Regions from separate parts of the Cupriavidus sp. 10L45 genome, predicted to be linked through region 1. Evidence: predicted binding sites of a transcription regulator. Region 1 holds the regulator's gene; each other region holds the start of a gene.
What was found. The regulator FNR, encoded in region 1, switches genes on or off when oxygen is low (the NO sensors DNR and NnrR bind a similar motif). The targets are predictions, from matches to a motif close to TTGATNNNNATCAA.
Positions count from the first base shown of each region.

Region 1 (6,468 bases):
TGGTCGTGGCATAGAGCGCGGGACGGCCCGGTACGTCGCGATGCCCGATCACCTCGATCCAGCTGCGGTCCTCGAGCTTCTTGACCACGTCGGTGCTGACCGTCACGCCGCGAATTTCCTCGATATCGCCGCGCGTCACGGGCTGGCGATAGGCGATGATGGCCAGCGTCTCCATCACCGCGCGCGAATACTTGGGCGGCTTTTCCGGGTTGAGCCGGTCGAGGAACTCGCGCATCTCGGGCCGGCTCTGGAAACGCCAACCGCTGGCCAGGGCCACGAGTTCCACACCGCGTTGCTGCCAGTCCTGTCGCAATTCGTCCAACAGGGCGCGGATGGTGTCGGCGCCGACATCGTCGGCGAAAAGACGGCGGAGATCGTTGACGCGCAGGGGCTCCTGCGCACAAATCAGCGCGGTCTCGAGGACGATCTTCGCCTCTTGGGTATTCATGTGATTGTGTGCAGCCTGTCTTTGCACCTGCTCCCGGACGAATCCCGGAGCACTGGAGATTTCGGATACAGCGGTACCGATGCCACCGCCATCTCATTGCGCAGCCAACTCGCAGCCTGTCGCAGCCCAGGCAGCCAAGCGGTGCACTTCGTTCTTTTGCATCGATTTGCCGGGTCGTTCCGGCAGGAGATCGTCCGCATCCGGCTGGCTTCGCCGGGAGTCGAACCTCTTGCGTCGCGCTCTCGCCTTTACCCTCGCAGGCGGAACCCTTCCCCTTGGAGCGGACATTCGCCAGGACAATCAGATTGCCAAGGCGGCAAGAAAAAACGGATATCGGCCCGGACAAGCTTCGTCCTGCGCCTGCGCCACCACTCCACAAGGCCGACCGGCCTTTTAAACCAGATCTTTTGAACCGGATGCACTGTGGGGACGGATCCGGCAAGCCAATGCTGCCTCGGACCCATGGACACGCATCCCAGATCAGGGATGCCGGCCCGGCGACGCCAGGGAATTACGTGGCGCGATACCGTGGTTCTCGCGATTGTATGGCATTCCCGCCCCCCTCCGCAACCTGCCCGCCGCCCGGCGTGGCGAATGGCACGAACCGGGGCGGCCTGTCCGCCGCCCGGAATCGTCCTAGAACACCACGCAGAACCCATGCGCAGCCAGCGTCTCCGGGAGCCAGACCGCCCGCGCCACGCCCACGATGCCGAAGCCGATGATCAGCACGCCCGCCACGGTCCGGACCGCCGGCCGGCGCGACACATGGCGCACATAGCCCGACAACCCCGAAATCACCAGCAGGTTTGGCAGCGTTCCCAACCCAAAGGCGAACAGGACCAGCGCGCCCGACGCCGCATTGCCGGCCAGCAACGCCATTGCGAGTGCCCCATAGACCATCCCGCACGGCACGATCCCCCAGGCGAGTCCCAGACCGAAGCGCCGCAGCAGCGGCGCATGCCGGGCCAGGCCGGCAGGCAGCCTGATACCGAGCGCGCCCATGCGACCCACCACCCCTTGGGCCATGCGCACCGCGAACGCCTCCAGGCGCGCCGCACGCATGGTGCGCCCACGCAACAGCCACAAGCCCGACATCACCAGCATCGCTCCGCCTGCGCCATAGAGCCATCGCTGCACAGGCAGATAGTCCTGCTTCCATACAGTGGCGCCGACGGCACCCACCACCGCCCCCAGCAACGCGTAGGTGGTCAGGCGGCCGGCGTGCATCGCCAGCAATTCCACGAGCCAGCCGCGCGGCGAGCGATGGATCGTCACCGGCACGCGCACCGCCGCGCGCTGCTCGGCCGCCATCGCAATGCCGCCACACATCGCAGCACAGTGGACGCCACCAAACAACGCAACGATAAAAACGCTGAAAAGCACACCAAATGGCAACGGTCCCTCGCTTCCGCGTCACTTCACGCGGTAAAATTGATCTGTCGCGCCCTCGCTGCAATGCGCATCACCAAGAGCCCTCAATTGCTTACCTCCATACCCGTCACCGAGATCTCGCCCCGCTGCTCTACGTGCGGGATGGGCCAGCTTTGTCTGCCGGTAGGCATGTCGCACCAGGACCTCCTGAAGATGGACACGCTCGTGCAGGAACGCGTGCGCGTGCACAAGGGCGAAACGCTTTACCGCATGGGCGATCCGCTCACCGCCGTCTATGCCGTGCGTTTCGGCACGCTCAAGACGCACGTGACACTCGAAGACGGCCGCTCGCAGATCACCGGCTTCCATCTGCCCGGCGAGATGGTCGGTATGGATGGCCTCGGCGAAATGCAGCATGCTTCCGATGCCACGGCCCTCGAGGATGCCGAAGTCTGCGTCGTACGCTTCAACGACTTGCAGGCGCTCTCGTCTGACCTGCCCTCGCTGCAAACCCAGTTCCTGCGCTTGATGAGCAAGGAGATTTCGCAGGACCAGGTGATGCTGATGACGTTGGGTTCGATGCGGGCCGAGGAGCGGCTTGCCGCGTTCCTCGTCAATCTTTCCGATCGCCTGTCGGCGCGTGGCTACTCGTCGAGCGAGTTCGTGTTGCGCATGAGTCGCGAGGAGATCGGCAGTTATCTTGGCCTGAAACTCGAAACCGTCAGCCGCCTGTTCTCTCGTTTTGCCGAGGCGGGCCTGATCCAGATCCGCCAGCGCCACGTCAAGCTCATCGACATGGCCGGCATCAAGCAGATCTACAACCGCTCCTGCTAAGGCCGGCTCGCCGGCGGCGGTGCACTCGCTACTCGAGTTCATCGGTATTGCTGAGCGGCGTTGGCATGGTGTAGAGCGTCAGGCCGCTCGACAAGGCGCAGAACAGCCACGCCAGCAGGAATCCCACGGTATAGATCGCCTCACGCGACGCGTCGACCGGATGACCGAAGAAGCTCAGGTCACTGGGATCGACAATCGAGAACACCGTTGCCGTGGCCACGCCGCCCATCAGGAACGCTGGCCACATCACCCACATCAGCCAGCGTAGTCTCATGGCCGCCTCGCCGTGTCATTGACATGGGCGTCGGCACGCACGGCGGACCCATCCAGCTTCTCCACCACCAGCCCATGCCGCGCGGCATCGCGCACCGGCACGTCGGCGTGGGTATTGGCGAGCCAGATCGTCACACCACAGCCGATCATCGCCAGCAGCGGTCCGCTCATCAGCAGCCACGGCCACGGTTCCTTCCACCACGGCTTGACTTGTTGCGCTGTCATTGCCTACTCCTTGCGTCGAATATTTCCTGAATGACCTGTCCTACAGGCCGCGCGGCACGATGAAACTGGTCGCTTCCTGGATCTGCGCGCGTCCGCGTGCGTCGTCCATACCCTCCCCCGTGACCGTGATACGGATCTTGTGCGTGCCCTGCGGCGCGTGGTCGAGCGGGATACGGATCCGCACCGGCAACAGCCGGTTCGACGTAGGCGGCAGCGTTTCTGCCGACTTGTCATACTCGATGGTCAACCCTTGCAGCTCCGCGCTCGTCGCCTGTACCCGGACGCGCATCGGCGTCTCGGTCGTATTGATCAGTTGCAGCCGGTACACGTTCTCGATCCAGCGACCTTCGACCTCGCGGCCCAACGCGCCACGGTCGCGGATGACATCGACCTTGAGCGGCGTGCGCATCGCCAGCGACCCGATGAAGCCCCCCACCAGCGCCGACCAGATCACCGCGTAGACAATCGTCCGCGTGCGGAACAAGCGCTTGCGCGCGGCGACTGCCGACAGGCCCTTGCGCATCGCGTTCTCAGAGGTGTAGCGGATCAGGCCACGCGGATAGGCCATCTTGTCCATGACCTGGTTACAGGCGTCGATGCAGGCACCGCAGCCAATGCACTCGTATTGCAATCCGTCACGGATGTCGATCCCGGTCGGGCAGACCTGCACGCAGATGCTGCAATTGACGCAATCGCCAATGCCGGCGGTGTGCCGGTCCGTCTTGCGCGAGCGGCTGCCGCGCGGCTCGCCACGGCCTACGTCATAGGTCACCACGAAGGTATCGCGGTCGACCATCACGCTCTGGAAACGCGCATATGGGCACATGTACTTGCACACCTGCTCGCGCATGAAGCCGGCGTTGCCCCAGGTGGCGAAGGCATAGAACAGCATCCAGAACGACTGCCACGGCCCCAGCGAGAGGTCGATCACCTGCCCGCCCAGCTCGCGGATCGGCGAGAAATAGCCGACGAACGTGAAGCCGGTCCACAGGGCGATCACCACCCAGAGCGTGTGCTTGGTCGCCTTGAGCCGCAGCTTGCGCAGGCTCCACGGGTCGCCGTCCAGCCGGATGCGGGCGATGCGATCGCCTTCCACGCGTCGCTCGATCCACATGAAGATTTCTGTGTAGACGGTCTGTGGACACGCGTAGCCACAGAACAGCCGGCCCGCGATGGCGGTGAACAGGAACAGGGCGAGCGCCGAGATGACAAGCAGGACCGCGAGGTAGATCACGTCCTGCGGCCACAGCACGAGGCCGAAGATATAGAACTTGCGCGCGCCGAGGTCAAACAGCACCGCCTGGCGGTCGTTCCATTGCAGCCACGGGGCGCCGTAGTAGACCAGCTGGGTGAGGATGACGAGCCAGACGCGCCAGCTCGAGAAGGCGCCCGTGACCGAGCGCGGATAGATCTTGCGCCGGACCTCGTAGAGTGTTTCTTCCGAAGATTCAGCCGATTGGGCAGATTGCCCGGATAGCGGCGTGGCAGCCGGGCGCCATGGCGGGCTGTCGTCGGGCCGTGAGGGCTCCGACGTAGCGGGGTCGTCCGCTACGGGCTGTGCAGCATTGGGGGGCGCGTTCATCTTGTGTTCCTCGCGCCCCGGCAGGCGGCTGGCCGCCCTGCCCGGGGGCTGTTGATCATTGTCCGGCCGCTCCTGTATTGGAGAGACCCCACACGTAGGCGGTCAGCATGCGGATGCGCTCGGGCGTCAGGATTTCCTCATGCGCGGGCATGTGCCCGTTATGACCCTTCTGGATCGCCTCGACGATGGCATTTTCCGAACTGCCGTAGAGCCAGACGCTGTCCGACAGGTTCGGCGCGCCGAGCGCCTGGTTGCCCTTGCCGCTGGCCCCATGGCAGGCCGCACACGTGGTCTTGAAGGTGCCCTCGCCCCGCGACGCGCGGATCGGGTCAGACGCCAGGCCCGACAGCGAGCGCACATACTGGGCCGTGTCCCCGGCGAGCTTGGCGTCGATGACGCCCGCGAACGGCGGCATCATGCCGTTGCGACCCTTGGTGATCGTCTGACGGATCGTTTCGGGGTCGCCGCCATAGAGCCAGTCGTTGTCGGCCAGGTTCGGAAAGCCGCGGCTGCCGCGCGCGTCGGAGCCATGGCACTGCGCGCAGTAGTTCAGGAACAGGCGCTGGCCAATTTCACGGGCGTCGGGATCGGCGGCGACCTTCGTCACGTCCATCGACATGTACTTCCCGTAGATCTCGTTCTGCATCTTCTCGGCGGCCTGTCGATGCGCCGCCAGTTCGCCCTGCGAGGAGAACCCCAGCACGCCGGCGTAGGAACCCAGGCCCGGATACAGCACCAGGTAGCACACGCTGAAGATGCAGGCCAGCAGGAACATCCACATCCACCAGCGCGGCAGCGGGTTGTTCAACTCGCGCAGGTCACCATCCCAGACATGGCCGGTATCCTCGGTCGCACCCTGGCTTTTTGGCGCCCGGCGCTGCGAGAACAGCAGCCACACGCACCACGCGATGCCGACCAGCGAGATGGCCGTAATGTAGTAACTCCAGTAATCGGAAAAGAAATCGCTCATGACTGTGGGTTCCGGCTTGTCGTTATCGTGGTCTCGTCGGGCAACGCGAAGGGCAGCATGGCTGACTCCTCGTTGGCGGCCTGGCGCCGCGACGACCAGGCCCACCAGCAGATGGCGAGGAAGGCCAGCATCGACAGCACGGTGGCAGCGGAGGTCAGGATGGCCATGGCGGTTACTCCTTCGGTGCCGCGGCCGCCGTGGCGGCGTCCAGGCGCACGTTGCGGCGGTTCAGGCCGAGGCCTTGCAGGTAGGCCACCATCGCGTCCTCTTCGGTCTTGCCGGCGAGTTCCTCAGGGGCATGGGCGATTTGCTCCTCGGTGTACGGCACACCCAACCGCTTCAGGGCGCGCATCCGGCCCTGGATATCGCCCGTCGGCAGCGCGGTCCTCTCGAGCCACGGATACGACGGCATCACCGATTCCGGCACCACATCGCGCGGATTGCGCAGGTGGATGCGCTGCCAGTCATCCGAATACCGGCCGCCCACGCGGGCGAGGTCTGGACCGGTACGCTTGGAACCCCACAGGAACGGATGGTCATACACCGACTCGCCGGCCGTCGAGAAATGGCCATAGCGCTCCGTCTCGGCCTGCAGCGTGCGCACCTGCTGCGAATGGCAGCCGACGCAGCCTTCGCGGATATAGATATCGCGGCCCATCAGGCGCAGCGGCGTGTAGGGCACGATGCCCGCGTCGGGCTTGGTCGTGGAATGCTGGAAGAACAGCGGCACGATCTGCACCAGACCCGCAATGCTCACCACGATGA
Region 1 is NZ_JBFTJC010000007.1:299,583-306,050, reverse strand. Features, by position in the region: gene scpB (SMC-Scp complex subunit ScpB) at 1-448, opposite strand, end outside; gene AC1DFU_RS15280 (sulfite exporter TauE/SafE family protein) at 1,085-1,843, opposite strand; gene fnr (fumarate/nitrate reduction transcriptional regulator Fnr) at 1,928-2,653, shown strand; gene AC1DFU_RS15270 (hypothetical protein) at 2,682-2,927, opposite strand; gene AC1DFU_RS15265 (hypothetical protein) at 2,924-3,151, opposite strand; gene ccoG (cytochrome c oxidase accessory protein CcoG) at 3,192-4,733, opposite strand; gene ccoP (cytochrome-c oxidase, cbb3-type subunit III) at 4,789-5,703, opposite strand; gene AC1DFU_RS15250 (cbb3-type cytochrome oxidase subunit 3) at 5,700-5,870, opposite strand; gene ccoO (cytochrome-c oxidase, cbb3-type subunit II) at 5,876-6,468, opposite strand, start outside.

Region 2 (6,468 bases), on a different contig from region 1:
GGGGTCGATGGGGCCGGCGCCCCACTAGATATATATATAGGCAGCGGGTCAGACCACGCGTGAATAGCGCACCAGCGGCACCTCGCGCGCGCCGTCCTGGCGCAGGTAGCGGTCGAACACCATCGCCACGCGGCGCACCAGCAGCCGGCCCAGCGGGGTGATGTCGATCCGCGACGCGTCGCGCCGCAGCAACCCCTCTGCCGCCAGCGCGTCCAGCCCGGCGAATTCCGGCGCGAAGGTTCGGGCGAAGTCGATGCCGTGCGCCGCCTCCACCGCCGCAATGTCCAAAGTGCCGTGACACATCAGCGCGCCGATGATCGCCTTGCGCAGATGGTCATCGGCGGACATGCCGAAGCCGCGCGCCACCGGCAGCCGGCCGGCGTCCAGCGCGTCGTAGTACTCGTCCGTGGTGCGCGCGTTCTGCGCGTAGTGGCCGGCCACCGCGCCAATCGCCGAGACGCCGAAGCCCAGTTGATCGTGCCCCGCGTGGGTGGCGTAGCCCTGGAAGTTGCGTTGCAGCCGCCCGGCCTGCTGGGCGATGGCGAGGTCGTCGTCCGGCAGCGCGAAATGATCCATGCCGATATAGACATAGCCGGCGGCGGTCAGGCGCTCGATCGTGGACACCAGGATGTCGAGCTTCTCGCCGGCGGGCGGCAGCGCCGCCTCGTCGATGCGCCGCTGCGGCTTGAACACATGCGGCAGGTGCGCGTAGCTGTAGACCGAGAGCCGATCCGGCCGCAGCGTCAGCACGCGGTCGATGGTTGCTGCGAAGCGTTCGGTGGTCTGGTGCGGCAGCCCGTAGATGAGGTCCATGCTGACCGAGCGGAAGCCGAGCCGGCGCGCCGCCAGCACCACATCGCGCGTTTCCTCATAGGACTGCACGCGATGGATTGCCTCCTGCACCTCCGGGTCGAAGTCCTGCACGCCGAGGCTGATCCGGTTGAAGCCGAGTTCCGCCAGCAGCGCCATGCGCGCATCGGTCACGCGGCGCGGATCGATCTCGATGGCGTGCTCGCCCTCGGGCAGCAGGTGGAAGTGTTGCGTCAGCGCCGCCATTACGCGACGCATTTCGTCGGGGTCGAGGAAGGTCGGCGTGCCGCCGCCCCAGTGCGATTGCATGACCGCGCGGCGCTCGCCGAGCCGGCCGGCAACCATTGCCATTTCCCGGGCGAGATAGTCAACGTAGCGCGCGCTGCGGGCGTGGTCCTTGGTGATGATCTTGTTGCAGCCGCAGTAGTAGCAGATGTTCTCGCAGAACGGGATGTGCAGGTAGAGCGAGAGCGGCGCGGGGGAGTCGGCGCGGCAGGCGTCGAGCGCGGCGAGGTAGCGGGCGTCGTCCACTTCGGCGTCGAAGCGGTCGGCGGTGGGGTAGGAGGTGTAGCGGGGGCCGTTGCCGTCGATGCGGCCGGCCAGGCTGCGGAAGTCGGCCAGTGCGCGGCGGTCGAACGCCGTGGCGGCAGGCATGCTGGGGAGGGTGGGGGCGGACATGGTGCGCTCTTTTTGCGGGCGAAGATGGTCACGATGCTATGCCCCTGCGCCGTCGCTCACCTTGACGCGCATCAAGCGCACGCCGCGCTTGCGCCCGCAGCCCCGCCACCGTGGGGCGTTGGCGTCATCCGAGCGTCACGAACGGCCGATAGGCTCTGCCCGCCGTCCCCTCCTCCACCCGATTCCAACGCCCGCCGACCATGCGCCCAGCCTCGCCCAGAACGATGTCGCCCGCCGCGCCGGCGCGCCGCCGCATGCTCCGGTCGTTCGGCACGCTGGCCGCGATGCTCGCGGCACCGGCCGCCTTCGCCCAGCCGCAACCGCAGCCCTCCTCGCAGCGCCGCACGCTGGTGGTCGGCCATCTGCTGGACCGCGTGGGGCCGCAAGCGGATCTGGCGCGCGACTACCTGGCCGGCGCCAAGGTGCTGTTCGATGCGGCGAACGCCTCGGGTCAGGGGCCGCGCATCGTACACGTGGTGCGGGATGCCGATGCCAGCCCGCGCATCGGCACCTCGCAGGCCATCGGCATGGCCGAGTCGGACCATATCGACGTGCTGTTCGGCCCCGGCGACACCCTGCTGCCCGCGCTGGCCACGTCGTCCGAACTGAGCCGGCGCGGCGTGCAGATCGTCGCCCCGCTCTCCGGGCTTTCGCTTGCCGCCGACAACATCTGGTTCACGCGCGCCGACTATCAGGCCGAGCTGGACGCCGCCGTGCGGCAGCTGCGCAGCTACGGCCTCAAGAACATCGTCCTGGCCGTGTCGCCCGACTTCGCCGCCGGCACGCTCGCGGCGGGCTCGCCGTGGCTCGATCGGATGGAGCGCGACCTCGGTACGCGCGCCGTGACGCTGACCGGCAGTGTCGATGACGGCGCGCGCCGCATCGCCGCGACGCGGCCCGGCGCGGTCATCGTGGCCGGCGACACGCTTGCCTACGGCGGCCTTGGCCGCGCGCTGGCCTCGCAGGGTTGGTACGGTTTTCTGGTGGGATTGTCGGCCGTGAGCCCGGCCTCGGCGCGCGAGATTCTCGGCGGCAACTACGCGGGGGGCGTGGTGGTCACGCAGGTGGCGCCCGGCCCGCAGGAATCCACGCTGCGCGTGGTCAAGGAACACGTGGCGCGGATGAAGCAGTACCTCGACGAACCGCCCTCCCCGGCCACGCTGGCCGGCTACATTGGCGCCGCCTGGCTGGTGCGCGCTGCCGGCGCGGCCAAGGCGCCGGGTGCGCTGGAATTGCGCCGCGCGCTGCAGTCGCGCATCGATGTGGGCGATTTCACGCTCGACTTCACGCGCGGGCTGCGCGGCTCTCAGTACGTGCAACTGGCGCCGATCGGCAAGTCGGGCGTGCCGCAGCGCGCCTGACCCGCGCGCCGCTATATCTATTAGTTAGTCGCGCGGCAGCGTGATGCGCACGCGCAGGCCGCCTTCGACACGGTTGTCCAGCGTCAGCTCGCCGCCATGGCGATTGACGATATCGGCGGCAATCGACAGCCCCATCCCCACGCCGCCGGTAGCCCGGCTGCGCGACGACTCCACGCGATAGAACGGCTCCAGCACGCGCTGCAACTCGGCCGGCGGAATGCCGGGGCCGTTGTCGCAGACGTCGATCTGCACGCGCTCGGGGCTGTCCGTCAGCACGATATGCGCGGCGCCGCCGTAGCGGTGCGCGTTCTCGACGAGGTTGACCACGGCGCGGCGCAACTCCGCCGGGTAGGCCAGCAGCGGCGCGGCGGTGCCGGAGAGCCGCACGTCCTGCCCCAGTTCCTCGGCATCGTCGACGATGGCCTGGAGCAGCGCCTGCACGTCCACGCGCTGGCGCGGGCCGGTGCCGTCGTCGCGGTCACGCAGGTAATAGAGCGTGGCGTCGATCAGCCCGTTCATCTCGGCCAGATCCTGCCGCAGGCGGTAGCGCACGTCGTTGTCCTCGATGCGCTCGATGCGCAGGCTCATGCGCGTGAGCGGCGTGCGCAGGTCGTGCGAGACCGCCGCCAGGAAGCGCGACTGCTGCGCCAGCTGCGTGCGGATGCGTTGCTGCATCAGGTTCAGCGCCTTGGTGGCGGCGCGCGCTTCGGCCGGACCCGCATCATCGTCGAGTGGCGGGGCGTGCACATCCTGGGCCAGCCGGTTCGCACCGGTGGCCAGCCGCTGCACCGGCCGCGCGAGCAATCGCGCGCCCACCCACGACGAAATCACGATGGCGATGAACTGGAAGATCAGGCCAGGATGCAGGGGCCAGAGTCCGTGCCAGGGGGGGAAGTGGCGCTGCGGTCCGGGCGGCTCCCCGCGCCGGTCGGGATGGCCGGGACGGAACATGCCGCGCTCCCCGGCCGGGCCGCCCTCGCCCGCCTCCTCGTCTTCCTCGAAACGCGGGCCGCGCTGCGACGGCTGGGGGCGGTGGAATGGCTTGCCGGCGGCGGCGGCCTCCGAGGCCGCCTCGCGCATGCGTTCCTCCCAGCGCGGCGAGCCGGGGCGCGGGAACAGGCCCTCGATGACGGTCACGCCAAGCACGTGCACGGCCACCATGATCGCGGCCATGACCAGGAACAGCCGCAGGAACATCGAATCGAAAAGGTGGCGCCGCATGGTGGGGTCTGTCCGGACGCCGGCGGTGGCGTTCGGCGGCGGGGGGGACGCGGCCATGCGTCAGGAATCCACGTTGACCGTGAAGACGTAGCCCTCGCCCCGCACCGTGCGGATCAGCGCCGAGTCGCGCGGATCGTCGCGCAGTTTCTGGCGCAGGCGCGAGACCAGCAGGTCGATGCTGCGATCGAACACGTCGAGGTCGCGACCGCGTGCCTGGTTGATGAGCAGTTCGCGATCCAGCACGCGGTTCGGGTGCTCGATGAAGGTCAGCAACAGGCGGAACTCGGCGTTCGACAGCGGCACGACCGTGTCTTCCTCGTCGAGCAACTGGCGCAGCGTGGTGTTGAGCCGCCACGCGCCAAACTTGACCTCGTGCCCCGCCGGGGTAGGTGCTGAACGACGCACATCGGCCCGGCTGCGCCGCAGCACCGTGTGGATGCGCGCCACCAGTTCACGCATCTCGAACGGCTTGGTCACGTAGTCGTCCGCCCCCACCTCGAGTCCGACCACACGGTCGGCCAGTTCGGCGCGGGCGGTCAGCATGATTACGGGGATGTCCGTGCGCTCGCGGATCTCGCGACACAGCGTCAGGCCGTTCTCGCCGGGCAGCGAGAGGTCCAGGATGACCAGGTCATAGTGATGCTGCGCCATGGCCGTGCGCATCGACGCCCCGCCTTCGGCCCCATCGGCCGCCATGCCGAACGTGGCCAGGTATTCGGCCAGCATGGCGCGGATCTGGGGATCGTCGTCGACGATCAGCAGGCGGGTAGGCAAGGCGGGAGTGAGGTCCATGGCAAAGCGGGAGGGATGGGAAACGCCGGCGGGCGAGGGCCTGCGCAACGACCGGCGGTCAACTGTACCAGTTTGCAATATTCGCGCTGTGGCGGCTTTGTATCAGGTTCGATACGTGCGCTGTGGATAACTTCGCCTGACAAAACGACGCCCCCGGCACTGCCGCGCCGGGAGCGTTCAACAGGGAAGAGCCAGGCACGCAAGCGTACCCAGCCGCACCGCTAACCGAAGGGCAGGCGCGGCACGGCGCCAGTCGCCGAGGCGTCTGACGCGTCGCCATATTAGAAAGCGCGAGGCGCGCGGTCTTGTCTGCCTTGTATCGGCCGTGATGCTTGGTAGGGGATGCGACTCAACCCGTCACCGGCTTGCCGGGTGCGCCCGGCGTACCCAGCAGCGCCTTGAGATTGGCCAGCCGGTCCTTGGGGCTCATGGCCGGGGTCTCGTCGACGGGAGCCGGCGCTTCTTCGAGTTTCATTTCGGCGATGAAGCGCGAGGGTTCGCAGGAGTAGGTGTCCCGGGCGCGTTTGCGCTTCTTGCACCAGCTGATCTGGAGGCTGCGCTGGGCGCGGGTGATGCCAACGTACATCAGCCGGCGCTCTTCCTCGATCTTCTCGTCGCTCATGTCTTCGTCCTCGCGCGCGTGGGGCAGGATGCCCTCCTCCACGCCCACCAGGAACACGTGCGGATATTCGAGGCCCTTGGACGCGTGGAGCGTGGAGAGCCGCACCGCGTCCGGGTCTTCCTCGCGGCCTTCGAGCATGCTCATCAGCGCCACGGTCTGTGTCAGTTCGAGCAGGTTCTTGCCTTCGTCGCCAAAGCCGTCGGCGTTGTCGAAGCCGGTGGCCTCGCCCTCCCCGGCCTCGGGTTCCGGGCGCGTGCCCTTGCGCTTGAGCCAGTCGAGGAATTCAAGCGTATTGGTCCAGCGCGACTGGGCCTGGCGCTCGTCGAAGGTATCGTACAAGTACGATTCATAGTGGATGCCGGCCATCATGTCGTCGAGCAGCACGGTGGCCGGATCGGTCTTGGCGCGGTCCGCCAGGCGCACCATCGACTCGCAGAACACGCGCAGCGGCTCCAGCTGGCGCGGCTGGAGCTTGCCTTCGATGCCGCCCATCATGGCGGCCTCGAACAGCGACACCTTGGCCTGCCCCGCGAACGTGCCGAGCGCCTCCAGCGTGGTGTTGCCCACGCCGCGCTTGGGCGTGGTGATGGCGCGGATGAACGCGGGATCGTCGTCCGGATTGGCGATCAGCCGCAGGTAGGCGCAGATGTCCTTGATCTCCGCCTTGTCGAAGAAGCTCTGGCCGCCGGACAGCACGTACGGAATCCGCTCGCGCCGCAGGATCTGCTCGAACAGCCGCGCCTGATGGTTACCGCGATACAGGATGGCGTAGTCGCGGAACTGCGCGCGGCGCTCGAACTTGTGGGCGGACAGGCGGAACACCACGGACTCGGCCTCGTGCTCCTCGTCGTTCATCGGATGGATGGCGATGGGGTCGCCCATGCCGTGCTCCGACCACAGCTTCTTGTCGAACAGCTTGGGATTGTTGGCGATGACCGCGTTGGCCGCCTCCAGGATGCGCACCGTCGAGCGGTAGTTCTGTTC
Region 2 is NZ_JBFTJC010000016.1:52,698-59,165, reverse strand. Features, by position in the region: gene hemN (oxygen-independent coproporphyrinogen III oxidase) at 49-1,488, opposite strand; gene AC1DFU_RS24555 (ABC transporter substrate-binding protein) at 1,689-2,849, shown strand; gene AC1DFU_RS24550 (ATP-binding protein) at 2,874-4,070, opposite strand; gene AC1DFU_RS24545 (response regulator) at 4,131-4,862, opposite strand; gene AC1DFU_RS24540 (UvrD-helicase domain-containing protein) at 5,212-6,468, opposite strand, start outside.
Region 2: a site for FNR is predicted at 1,550-1,563, ahead of hemN (oxygen-independent coproporphyrinogen III oxidase). Genes of this name have one in related genera too.

Region 3 (6,468 bases), on a different contig from region 1:
ATGCAGGACGCCCCGCTCAAACCCTTCCGCTTCGCCGACGCCGCCCGCTGGGTGCGCGCCGGCGTGCCTGTGACGATGGTCACCATCGTCGAGGTCAAGGGCTCCGCGCCGCGCGAGCCCGGCATCCGCATGCTGGTCACGGCCGGCGATCTGGTCGGCACGATCGGCGGCGGGCACCTTGAATGGCGCGGGATGGACATCGCCCGGTCGATGATGGCCGCCGAGGGTGCCCATGGCGCCGGCACCGCCGCCCGCCGCATCGAGCGGATTCCGCTCGGCCCGTCGCTGGGCCAGTGCTGCGGCGGCGTGGTGCAGTTGGCGTTCGAGGTGCTCGGCGCCGAGGACTTGGGCTGGCTCGAGGCCGTGGACGCCGCCTTCGCCAGTGGCAAGGCGCTGGAGCGGACCGTGCCGGCCGCCGGCCCCGTCACCGTGGCGCCGAGCCGCGCGCTGCTGCCGTCCGTGACCCTGCGCCCCGACGGCGCCTGGATCGACACGCTGGTGCCCGACGACATGCACGTGGTGCTGTTCGGCGCCGGCCACGTCGGCCATGCGCTGGTCAAGGTGCTCGCCACGCTGCCCTGCCGCGTGCATTGGGTGGACGAGCGCGACACGCTGTTCCCGGGCGGGCTGCCCGAGAACGTCGAGGCCGAGGCTTCCGATACCCCCGAGGCCGTGGTCGACCAGGCCCCGCCCGGCGCGTATTTCCTGGTCATGACCCACAGCCACGCGCTGGACCAGGCGCTCTGCGAGCGCATCTTCCGCCGCACGGACTACGCCTACTTCGGCCTGATCGGCTCGAAAACCAAGCGCGCGAAGTTCGAACACCGGATGGCGGAGCACGGGATCGACCCGGCCCGCTTCCCGGAAATGACGTGTCCCATGGGAGTCTCCGGCATTACGAACAAGGCACCGGCTATGATTGCGGTAGCCATCGTCGCCCAGCTGCTTCAGGTGCGCGACCAGCGCGCTGCGGCGCTGGCCGCCAGCCAGGCGGAAGCGATGCATCCGTAACTTCGGCCGCCGCGATCCGGCAGCCGCCCAAGACATAAAAGAGGCCCCATGACCATCGATGCCGCGCTCGCGGACAGCATCCGCCGTACTCCCAAGGCCGAACTGCACGTGCATATCGAAGGCACGCTCGAACCCGAGCTGATCTTCCGGCTGGCCCAGCGCAACCAGGTCAAGCTGGCCTACCCCGACGTGGAGGCGCTGCGCGCAGCCTACGCGTTCACCGATCTCCAGTCCTTCCTCGACATCTACTACGCCGGCGCCAGCGTGCTGCTGACCGAGGAAGACTTCTTCGACATGACGATGGACTACGTCAAGCGCGCCGCCGCCGACAACGTCCGCCATGCCGAGATCTTCTTCGATCCGCAGACCCATACCGAACGCGGCGTGCCGATGGGCGTGATCATCGACGGCATTGCCGACGCGCTGGCCCAGGCCCGCACCGAGTACGACTTCTCCAGCAGCCTGATCCTCTGCTTCCTGCGCCACCTGTCCGAAGTCGCCGCGCTGGAGACGCTCGAGGCGGCCCTGCCCTACCGCGACCGCTTTGTCGGCGTGGGGCTGGATTCGTCCGAAAAGGGCCATCCGCCCGAGAAATTCGCGCGCGTGTTCGCCCGCGCCAAGGCGCTCGGCCTGCATCGCGTGGCCCATGCCGGCGAGGAGGGCCCGCCGCAGTACGTGATCAATGCGCTCGACATCCTCGGTGTGGAGCGGATCGACCATGGCGTGCGCGCCGTCGAGGACGAGGCCCTGGTGCAGCGGCTGGCGCGCGAGCGCATCGCGCTGACGGTATGCCCGCTGTCGAACCAGAAGCTGATGGTCTACCCCGACCTGCGCGACCATCCGATGAAGCGCCTGCTCGATGCCGGCGTGGCCGTGACGCTGCATTCGGACGATCCAGCCTATTTCGGCGGCTACATGAACGCCAACTGGGAAGCCTCGTTCGCCGCGCTGCCGCTGGACGCCGCCGACGCCTACAAGCTGGCCCGCAACAGCTTCGAAGCGGCCTTCCTGCCCGCCAAGCAGAAGGCCGACTACCTGGCCGAGGTGGACCATTTCTGGTCCGCCACGCCCGAGAACCCGCCCGCGACGGCTCCCACGACCTGACCGGGCGCATAAACAAGACGCCGGACCCCCAGGTCCGGCCGCCCCTGAGACGAGAAGATGACCACCACTTCCCCCAATCCCGCCACGACCCGCGCCATTCGCGGCCGCATCCTCCACTTCCTGCGCGATCCGCAGTTCCATGAGGAGGCGTATCAATATTGGGAAGATGGCCTGATGCTCGTCACGGACGGCCGCATCGCCGCCGTGGGGCTGTACGAGGACCTGGCGCGCGACATCCCGGCCGGTGCCGAGGTGGTCGACCATCGCGGCAAGCTGCTCGTGCCGGGGTTCATCGACACGCACGTGCACTATCCGCAGACCGACATCATCGCGTCGCCGTCGCCGGGCCTGCTGCACTGGCTCGACACCTACACCTTCCCCGAGGAACGCCGCTTCAGCGAGCCCGCCTACGCGCGGGCCGTGGCCGAGTTCTTCGCCGACGAACTGCTGCGCAACGGCACCACCACGGCGATGGTCTGGAGCACGGTGCACGCCACCTCCGCCGACGCCCTGTTCGCCGCGAGCCAGGACCGCAACCTGCGCATGATCACGGGCAAGGTGATGATGGACCGCAACTGCCCGGACTTCCTGCGCGACACGGCCGAGAGCGGCGCGCGGGACTCCGCCGACCTGATCTCGAAGTGGCACAACAAGGGCCGGCTCGCCTACGCGATCACGCCGCGCTTCGCGCCGACCTCCACCGAGGCGCAACTGGCCGCCTGCGGCGAACTGGCGCGCGCGCATCCGGACGCCTTCATCCAGACCCACGTGGCCGAGAACCGCGACGAGGTGAAATGGGTGGCCGAGCTGTTCCCCGACGCCCGCAGCTACCTGGACGTGTACGACCGCTACAGCCTGTTGCGCCCCGGCGCGTTCTACGGCCACGCGATCTACCTCGACCAGGACGACCGCCGCCGGCTGGCCGACAGCGGCGCCGCCGTGGCGCACTGCCCCACCTCGAACCTGTTCCTGGGCAGCGGCTTCTATGACTTCCACCAGTCCGATGCCCACCGCCTGAACGTGACGCTGGCCACCGACGTGGGTGGCGGCACCTCGTTCTCGATGTTCCGCACCATGAACGCGGCACACAAGGTGGCGCGCATGGGCGGCTACCACCTGACCGCCCTGCGCATGTTCTACCTGGCCACGCGCGGCGCGGCCGAGGCGCTGGGCTGGGCGGACCGCATCGGCAGCTTCTCCGTGGGCTGCGAGGCCGATTTCCTGGTGCTGGACCCCGAGGCCACGCCGCTGATCGCCCGCCGCAGCAGCCGCTCCGAGACGCTCGAAGAGCAGTTGTTCGCCTTCGCCATGCTCGGCGACGACCGCGTAGTGGACAACGTCTACATCATGGGCGAAGCCACGCGGGAACTGGCGGGTTGATCGCTTTTGGGCGACGGACGGCAGGCAAATACGTGTTGTCGCCCGTCCGCCTTGACCAGCATCAACACAACCGTCATCAAAGCCTTCTAGGCTGTCGCATTGCCCGCCCCCGGCTATCGGGTGCGCCAAGACAGACCCAAAAAGACTGACATGACTGCCCGATCTCTGGATGTATCGCCGGCCCAGACTGCTGAGCCGGCTTCCCACCCTGCCCACCCGCCCCGCAAGCTCGCCGGCGTTCCCCTGCCGGAACCCATCGCCTTCGAGGCCCCCTTCCCTAACCGCAAGACCATCCGTGGCTGGCTGATTCCGCTCGGCGAGCGCAGCGTGGCACGCGCGCTGACGCTGTTCGCGCTCGACTACGCGATCTTCGCCGCGGTGCTGGCCGGCGTGGTCCTGGCGCCGCAGGGGTGGGCCAAGCTCGGCCTCGGCGTGCTGCTGGGTCTGGTGATCGCCCGGCTGTTCATCATCGGCCACGATGCCTGCCACCAGAGCCTGACGGACCGCCGTGGCCTGAACAAATGGCTCGGCCGGCTGACGTTCCTGCCGTCGCTCACGCCCTACAGCCTGTGGGAAGTCGGCCACAACGTGGTCCACCATGGGTACACCAACCTCAAGGGCTTCGACTTCGTCTGGGCGCCCTACTCGCTCGAGGAATTCCGCGCGCTGCCGCGCTGGCGCCGGGTGATGGAGCGGGTCTACCGCAATGGCTTCGGCGCCGGACTCTATTACCTGATCGAGATCTGGTGGTTCAAGCTGTTCTTCCCGAGCAAGCGCCAGATGGCCACGCGCCGCGCGATCTTCATGTGGGACTGCACGCTGGTGGCCACCTTCGGCGCCATCTGGATCGGTGCGCTGGCCTGGCTGGCCGTGGCCACGGACCAGTCGGTCCTGGGGCTGGTCGGCGCCGGCTTCGTGCTGCCCTTCCTGATCTGGAACCTGACCGTGGGCTTCGTGCTGTATGTCCACCACACGCACACGAGCGTGGCGTGGTACGACACCAAGCCGATGTGGGCCAAGGCCCAGCCGTTCGTCTCGACCACCGTGCACCTGCGCTTCCGCTTCGGCATCGGCGCCGCGCTCCACCACATCATGGAGCACACCGCGCACCACGTGGACATGAGCGTGCCGCTGTACCGGCTCAAGCGCGCCCAGGCCCTGCTGGAGCATGCGCTGCCGGGCCGCATCATCATCGAGAACTTCTCGTGGCGCTGGTACTTCCGCACGGCGCGCCGCTGCAAGCTGTACGACTTCAAGGCCCTGTGCTGGACCGACTTCCGCGGCCGCCAGACCAGCGACAACTCGCCCGTGCCGGTCTGACCTGACCCGCATTGCCCAACAGCCATGCCAAAGGCGGTGGACAGTGTCCGCCGCCTTTTAGTACAATTACGACTTCCATTGGGGAGTAGCCGCCCTCGTCTCACCGCGCCGCGCAATGCGGCACACGGCAGACAGGGGCGTACGTCAACAGACTTGACCGTGGTGTCCAGCATCAACGGTTATGGCGTACGCAGCGCAGGACCCGAGCGGGCTTCGTGCCTGACTCCTATGTCCAACGCCTGGCGAGACCGATGACCATACCTTTCTGGCCGGGCCGGGAAAGGTGTGCGTCATTGGCATCTCGCGATGCGTGTGCGGCCCGGTATCAATCCTATAAGAATGGAATCGTTCCTCGTCTCCACAGGTATCGTCGCGCTCGCAGAAATGGGCGACAAGACGCAATTGCTGTCGCTCGTGCTGGCCGCGCGCTATCGCAAACCCCTGCCGATCATCGTCGGCATCCTGATCGCCACCCTCGTCAACCATGGCTTCGCCGGCGCGCTCGGCGGCTGGATCACGCAGGTGCTCGGCGCCAACCTGCTGCGCTGGATCCTCGGCCTCGGCTTTATCGCCATGGCCGGCTGGATGCTGATTCCGGACAAGCTCGACGAGGCAGAGGAAGCCAAGCCGGCCAACGGTGCCCTGAGCATCCTCGGCACCACGATCGTCGCCTTCTTCTTCGCCGAAATGGGCGACAAGACGCAGATCGCCACTGTGGCCCTGGCAGCACGCTTCCATGGCGAAGTGCTGGCCGTCGTGGCAGGCACCACGTTCGGCATGATGCTGGCCAACGCGCCCGCCGTGCTGCTCGGCGACCGTTTCGCCAACCGGATGCCGATCGCCCTCGTGCACAAGATCGCCGCGGTGATCTTCCTTGTGCTCGGCTTGCTGGCGCTGTTCAACGTCGGCGGCCACTGAGACAAGCCAGAGTCGTCGCGCTATAAAAAAACGGGGCTTGCGCCCCGTTCAAACCCTCGCCGGTCCGGTACTGCCGGCCGCCGGGACTGCACAGCCCCGGACCGTCGATCACCGATGCCCGGTCAAATTCAGTTGGTGGTCTTCGCGCCGCCCTCGAACCACTGGCCCAGCAGCGCGCGCTCGTCTTCCGTGATCTGCGTGACGTTGCCCAGCGGCATGGCCTTCTGCTGCACCGCCTGCTGGTAGATCAGCTGCGCATGCGCCTTGATTTCGTCGACGGTATCGAGCTTGATGCCCTTGGCGGCAGTCGGCATCATCTTGGGCGCCTCCGCGTGGCACTGCACGCAGCGGGCGTTCACGATTTCCTGCACCTTGGCGAAGCTCACCGCGTTGGCGGCGTCGCCCGCGGCGTTGCTGGCCACTTGCGGACGCGGCTGCGGCGCAATCATCACCGCCACCACACCCAGCAGCGCCACGCCGGCAGCCGGCCACGCCACGTTGATCTTGCCCTTGTGCTTCAGGATGAAGAACTGGCGGATCAGCACGCCGGCCAGCATGATCAGGATCAGCACCAGCCAGTTCTGCTTGTGCGCGTACGTCATGCTGTAGTGGTTCGACAGCATCGCGAACAGCACCGGCAGCGTGAAGTAGGTGTTGTGCACGCTACGCTGCTTGCCGCGCTTGCCGTGGATCGGGTCCACCGGCTGGCCGGCCTTCAGCGCCGCCACGACCTTG
Region 3 is NZ_JBFTJC010000005.1:51,855-58,322, reverse strand. Features, by position in the region: gene xdhC (xanthine dehydrogenase accessory protein XdhC) at 1-1,011, shown strand; gene AC1DFU_RS10295 (adenosine deaminase) at 1,060-2,115, shown strand; gene guaD (guanine deaminase) at 2,173-3,495, shown strand; gene AC1DFU_RS10285 (fatty acid desaturase) at 3,646-4,815, shown strand; yybP-ykoY riboswitch at 4,884-5,091, shown strand; gene AC1DFU_RS10280 (TMEM165/GDT1 family protein) at 5,155-5,733, shown strand; gene AC1DFU_RS10275 (urate hydroxylase PuuD) at 5,862-6,468, opposite strand, start outside.
Region 3: a site for FNR is predicted at 3,547-3,560, ahead of AC1DFU_RS10285 (fatty acid desaturase). Genes of this name have one in related genera too.